2 regions of the Acidaminobacter sp. QWL-03 genome follow, and region 1 is predicted to be linked to the other one. Evidence: a T-box and tRNA genes for the amino acid it is inferred to sense, from the RefSeq annotation. Region 1 holds a T-box; the other holds one or more tRNA genes.
The links. The T-box of region 1 lies ahead of asnS (asparagine--tRNA ligase). A T-box ahead of a tRNA ligase gene usually reads a tRNA of that ligase, here a tRNA-Asn.
Positions count from the first base shown of each region.

Region 1 (3,196 bases):
TCAGCGGGATAGGCTTTTTAGGTGCCGGTACCATTATTAAAGAAGGTAATTCCGTCAAGGGCTTAACGACAGCAGCAAGTCTCTGGACAGTTGCCTGCATAGGCCTTGCTATTGGGGCAGGCTATTATTCGCTCAGCATTATTACCACGCTGACGGTTCTGGTCATTTTAGAGCTGTTCGCGCGGATCGAAAAAAACATCATCAAAAAACGCAGACAACTTGTACTTCGGATCGTATCTGAAAACACGCCAGGCCAAATCGGCAAGATCGGAGATGTCACCGGCTTTCACAAATGTTTGATCCAGGATATTGATTTGGATCATCAGAGTGATCAAACCGCTGTTATTACTCTGGCGCTTAAGTATCCCAAAGCCTTTGATCTCACTGGCCTTATGGATGACCTATCCGCGCTGAGCGGGTTGAAATCCGTGGAACAGGTAACACCAATCCAGTAGGACATTCCGGAAATAACTGTGCAAAAAGAATGAATGTTAAGCCTGAATTTTGCCAGCAGGTTTTACGTTCTTTTGCATAGATATTTCAAGAATGTTGTACTAGTAATGCGTTCTCGATATTTCTTTACAAAAAAAAGACGGTGTCATTAGGCTGTAAGAGCCCATTGACACCGTCTTTCAATATTTATTCAGTTTCAGCCAATTCCTAGAACTCCGCCGTCTTAACCGTACGTGGGAACGGAATGACGTCGCGGATATTGGTGATCCCTGTCAGGTACATGAGGATCCGCTCAAAACCCAGTCCGTAGCCTGCATGGCGGGTCGTGCCATACTTTCTAAGCTCGAGGTACCACCAGTAGTCCTCTACGTGAAGGTTCATATCTTTAATGCGCTGAACCAAGTTATCATAACGCTCCTCACGCTGTGAACCGCCTATGATCTCACCAACGCCCGGAACCAGCAGATCCATGGCCGCAACAGTCTTGCCATCTTCGTTCAATCTCATGTAGAAGGCTTTGATCTCTTTAGGATAGTTGATAACAAAGACAGGCTTCTTGAACACCTTTTCTGTCAGATAACGCTCGTGCTCTGTCTGAAGGTCCAGACCCCAGCTGACTGGATAGTCGAATACGACATCTGCTTTTTCGAGGAGCTCAATGGCTTCAGTATAAGTGACACGCGCAAAATCAGAGTTGACTACATGGGTCAGCCTTTCCACAAGACCTGTATCAATGCGCTCGTTGAAGAAGGCGATCTCTTCAGGACACTCTGCCATGACATACCTTATAATGTATTTAATCATGTCTTCCGCGATTTCCATATTGCCATTTAAATCCGTGAATGCCATTTCAGGCTCAATCATCCAGAACTCCGCTGCATGGCGGGCAGTATTGGAATTCTCTGCTCGGAATGTCGGACCAAACGTATAAGTATTTCTGAAAGCTTGCGCAAAAATTTCTGCCTCAAGCTGACCACTGACAGTCAGGTTCGTTTCTTTGCCAAAGAAGTCTTCAGAAAAATCGATCTCACCCGATTCAGTTCTTGGAGGATTTCCCAGCTCCAGCGTAGTGACGCGGAACATTTCGCCGGCGCCTTCTGCATCACTGCCAGTGACGATTGGAGTATGGGCGTACACAAAGCCTTTTTCCTGGAAAAAACGGTGAATGGCAAACGCCGCGACCGACCTGACGCGAAACGCTGCTGAAAAAGTATTGCTGCGCGGTCTGAGATGCGCGATTGTTCTTAAATACTCCAGGGTATGCCGTTTTTTCTGAAGCGGATAGTCCGCATCCGAGGTGCCTTCAATGACAATCTCAGTTGCCTTGATTTCAAAGGGCTGTTTAGCCTGTGGTGTCAGAATAAGTTCACCAGTGATAATCAGCGAGGTTGAAATTGGATACTTCGCTACTTCATCAAAATTCTCAAGAGTCTTGTCAAACACGATCTGTACGTTCCTGAAAGTCGTGCCATCATTTAATTCAATAAACCCAAAGTTCTTGCTGTCTCTGACGGTTCTGATCCAGCCGCCAACAGTAACCGACTGTCCAGCCAATTCATTGTAGCTGAGCATTAAATCTTTCATCAATTGCATGCAGATTCCTCCATATTTTTTTCATTTCTATTAAAAAATACATTGTTTCCTCCAACAAAAAAACCTTTCGCTCCTGCACTAATGACAAGGGACGAAAGGTTATTCGCGGTACCACCCTGATTGCTGAATCCCGTGACTCAGCCTCTCAAAACCCTGTAACGAAGGTCAGTCGCCTGAATCTACCGGCTGTGCCCGGCTTGTCATCAGCCGTCTTGCAAGCTTTCGGTCAGGAGCTCAAGGATGTTCTTCATGCGGTGACACGACGGCGGGCTCACACCATTCCCGCTTCGCTGGGGTCAGACAGTCGCATTACTCTTCCCTTCATAGCTATACACACTAAATTACAACTATTATAGTGTAAACCACTTCAATAGTCAAACAGTGCACAAGTGAAGATCTATGCCTATGCTGATCACACTTCGCCGCTAAAGCATAGGTTCTACAATCTCAGAGTGCTTAAAGCCATTTGGAACGTTGATGCAAAGCACTTTGACCATGCGGCTGGTATAGTTGGCCCAGTTGTGAACCGTATTGGACTCAAAGTGGGCACAGTCTCCCGGATATAGTTCAAAGCGTTCGTTGTTCAAATATAAGGTGAAGATGCCTTCCAGCACGTAAATGAATTCTTCCCCTTCATGTTGATAAGGCGAAAGCAGCTCATCCTCTGACTTAGGCAATATTTCGATGACGCGCGGCAAAATATCCCGGTTTTCCAGGTCATTGCTCAAATGATAGTGAATAAAGTGCGCACTGTCTACTCTGGCGACTTCTCGCTCAAAAGATCGCATGATGACGTCATTGCTTCTCTTTTTAAGCGGAAAGAAATAGGAAAGATCCACATCCAGCGCCCGAGCGATTTTTTCCAGAGACGTGATCGCCAGAGCTGTCAGTCCGCGTTCAACCTGAGAAAGAAATCCAATGGACAGTTCTGTCATTTCACTGAGTTCTTTCAAGGTCATTTTTTTGGATAAACGCAGATCCTTGATTTTATCTCCAATATTATTAGGCATAGTCACGCTCCATCTGTTAGACTTACTCTCATTATAAACCTATATTAAAATTATTTCCATGTTTTTACGTTATTTTTTAATCAAGTTAAACAATTTCCCTTATTTACCGTATTAATTAAAATATATTCAAATCAAAAGTG
Region 1 is NZ_CM178752.1:529,273-532,468, reverse strand. Features, by position in the region: gene AC4PHM_RS02320 (MgtC/SapB family protein) at 1-455, shown strand, start outside; gene asnS (asparagine--tRNA ligase) at 661-2,046, opposite strand; T-box leader at 2,131-2,380, opposite strand; gene AC4PHM_RS02310 (helix-turn-helix domain-containing protein) at 2,472-3,056, opposite strand; gene glsA (glutaminase A) at 3,172-3,196, opposite strand, start outside.

Region 2 (3,196 bases), 1.7 Mb from region 1:
CAGCAGATCGTTTGATGTTACCTTTATGACCTCGCTGCGACGCCCTTTAAGCTTTACATCTACATAGAATTCTTTCTCGCCCATCATGACTAAACCTTCATTCTGTGCATTCTCTATATTCAATAACTCAACTTTAACGTCGGGAATAGTCTTGATCATTTCAGGATTTACCTGATCCATGACATAGAGCCAAAATAAAACAGCAAATAGGATTGCCAATAGTTTTGGGGTTATATTCCTCTGAAACTTGGAATATTTGGGGCTCTGTTTCCAACCATCAATTCTTTTTAATAAGTTCATGATTTAACCTCCAGCGCCGCTTCATAATAGCTGGCTGTTCTTCTTCAGAATATGCTTTCTTAATAACGCTGGTTAAAGTATTGGCGTCCAAGTATCGTGATAATTTCCCGTTCAGAGCGACAGAAATGGTGCCTGTTTCTTCTGACACTATGACTACCAAAGCATCCGACTGTTCAGCAATGCCCAGAGCAGCTCTATGGCGAGTTCCAAGCTCCTTGCTGATCGTTTGATTGGCAGACAGCGGCAAAAAGCAACCTGCTGCGAGAATCCTGTCCTTTCTGATTATAACGGAGCCGTCATGCAGAGGTGTGTTTGGAATAAATATATTAATTAAAAGTCCACTTGTGATCTCCGCATCAATTTTTACACCTGTCGAAGCGATTTCATTTAACCCTGTTTGTCTTTCCATTACAATTAAGGCACCAATCTGTTCTCTGGAAAGGCTGACAACTGCGCTTACAAGTTCATGAATAGTGCGGTTAAGGGCCTCCTCCTGCTCTTCGGCCATTTTGGCAAAGAATATTTTGTTCCTTCCAATATATTCTAACGCGCGTCTTAACTCAGGCTGGAAAACAATAATCAATGCGATTAGTCCCAGCGTCATAGTATTCAATAAAATAAAATGGACGACATACAATTTTGCCCATTCTGATAACTTCATGATGACCAGCAGTACTACCAAGCCTTTAATTAACTGTTCCGCCCTAGTCTCCCTTATTAACATAAATATTTTATAAAAAACATAGGCTACTATGGCAATATCTATAACGTCCATAATTCGCATGCTCGCGAATATATTGATGATTGAATCCATAAAGGGTCACCTCACTTTGTTTACATTACTTCTAGTATACAATAGTTTTAGCAACTTTCAAAAAAATAAAAAAAACTGGGACAAACCCAGTTTTAATAAATTGTGGTGCCCAGAGCCGGAATCGAACCAGCGACACGAGGATTTTCAGTCCTCTGCTCTACCGACTGAGCTATCTGGGCATATGGTGGGCCATCAGGGACTCGAACCCCGGACCTGCCGGTTATGAGCCGGATGCTCTAACCAATTGAGCTAATGGCCCACAATCTATGCATTTCGCAATGAAACGCATCTATTTAAAAATGGTGCGTCCGGAGGGATTCGAACCCCCGACCCACGGCTTAGAAGGCCGTTGCTCTATCCAACTGAGCTACGAACGCAAATGGAGCGGAAGACGAGATTCGAACTCGCGACCCTCGCCTTGGCAAGGCGATGCTCTACCTCTGAGCCACTTCCGCATAGGGTGTTACTTGGTGCGGGTGGAGGGACTTGAACCCCCACGTACTGGACACTAGATCCTAAGTCTAGCGCGTCTGCCAATTCCGCCACACCCGCATGTGCAGCATTATATTTCCTTAAATACTTTAAAAGGTACTTTGGTGGGGGCTACAGGACTTGAACCTGTGACCACCTGCACGTCAAGCAGGTGCTCTACCAGCTGAGCTAAGCTCCCATAATGTGAGAAAGTATTTTTTATTCTTCGTAGAAAAACCGTTTTTACCTCAGCGGCTAGTGCCCCGCATTCGCTAAAAAAACAACTTGGTGACCCCTAGGGGAATCGAACCCCTGTTACCGCCGTGAAAGGGCGGTGTCTTGACCGCTTGACCAAGGGGCCAAAATTTGATGGCTCCAAGGGTGGGGCTCGAACCCACAACCTACCGGTTAACAGCCGGTTGCTCCACCATTGAGCTACCTTGGAACGTGAGTTACCAGAAGTAACGTTTTAGCGTTTTAGCTGCAAATCTTGGAGTTTCTGATTGAAGACCGAAGTCTTCAATCAGATTCACCATTTACCCGGCGACGACTTACTCTCCCAGGGGGCTGCCCCCCAAGTACCATCAGCGATGAAAGGCTTAACTTCTGTGTTCGAGATGGGAACAGGTGTGGCCCTTTCTCTATAGTCACCAGGTTAGCGACGAGAGGCAGCACAGCTCTGCTGCGCGTTCGAGGAGCGGTTTTTCACCAAAGGTGAAAAAAACTTCCTTGATCTCTTGTCTCACATTGAAAGTATGATTCACACCTTCAAAACCGCATACGGAAGATTACTCTAATATCGATTTGTAAACCTTGATCAAGCCCTCGACCTATTAGTATCTGTCAGCTGAAAGCGTTACCGCTCTTACACCTCAGACCTATCAACCTGTTAGTCTATCAGGGGTCTTACTTCTTTCGAATGGGAAATCTCATCTTGAGGGGGGCTTCGCGCTTAGATGCCTTCAGCGCTTATCCCTGCCGCACATAGCTACTCGGCCGTGCTCCTGGCGGAACAACCGATACACCAGCGGTGCGTCCATCCCGGTCCTCTCGTACTAAGGACAGCGCCTCTCAAATTTCCTGCGCCCACAGCGGATAGGGACCGAACTGTCTCACGACGTTCTGAACCCAGCTCGCGTGCCTCTTTAATGGGCGAACAGCCCAACCCTTGGGACCTACTTCAGCCCCAGGATGAGACGAGCCGACATCGAGGTGCCAAACCTCCCCGTCGATGTGGACTCTTGGGGGAGATAAGCCTGTTATCCCCGGGGTAGCTTTTATCCGTTGAGCGACGGCCCTTCCATTCGGTACCGCCGGATCACTAAGTCCTACTTTCGTACTTGCTCGACTTGTCTGTCTCGCAATCAAGCTCCCTTTTGCCTTTGCACTCTTCGCGCGATTTCCAACCGCACTGAGGGAACCTTTGAGCGCCTCCGTTACATTTTGGGAGGCGACCGCCCCAGTCAAACTGCCCACCTGGCAGTGTCCCCAAGCCGGATCACGGCTTCGGGTTAGAACAGCGATATTGAAAGGGTGGTATCCCAACGTCGACTCCGCACAGACTGGCGTCCATGCCTCTTAGTCTCCCACCTATCCTGTACATCCAATACC
Region 2 is NZ_CM178752.1:2,212,033-2,215,228, forward strand. Features, by position in the region: gene AC4PHM_RS10265 (CdaR family protein) at 1-300, opposite strand, end outside; gene cdaA (diadenylate cyclase CdaA) at 278-1,114, opposite strand; tRNA gene AC4PHM_RS10275 (tRNA-Phe) at 1,218-1,293, opposite strand; tRNA gene AC4PHM_RS10280 (tRNA-Ile) at 1,297-1,373, opposite strand; tRNA gene AC4PHM_RS10285 (tRNA-Arg) at 1,415-1,491, opposite strand; tRNA gene AC4PHM_RS10290 (tRNA-Gly) at 1,495-1,569, opposite strand; tRNA gene AC4PHM_RS10295 (tRNA-Leu) at 1,583-1,666, opposite strand; tRNA gene AC4PHM_RS10300 (tRNA-Val) at 1,709-1,784, opposite strand; tRNA gene AC4PHM_RS10305 (tRNA-Glu) at 1,872-1,946, opposite strand; tRNA gene AC4PHM_RS10310 (tRNA-Asn) at 1,956-2,030, opposite strand; rRNA gene rrf (5S ribosomal RNA) at 2,124-2,240, opposite strand; rRNA gene AC4PHM_RS10320 (23S ribosomal RNA) at 2,399-3,196, opposite strand, start outside.
Region 2: it has a tRNA-Asn gene. The T-box ahead of asnS (asparagine--tRNA ligase) is inferred to sense a tRNA for this amino acid. The anticodon was not compared.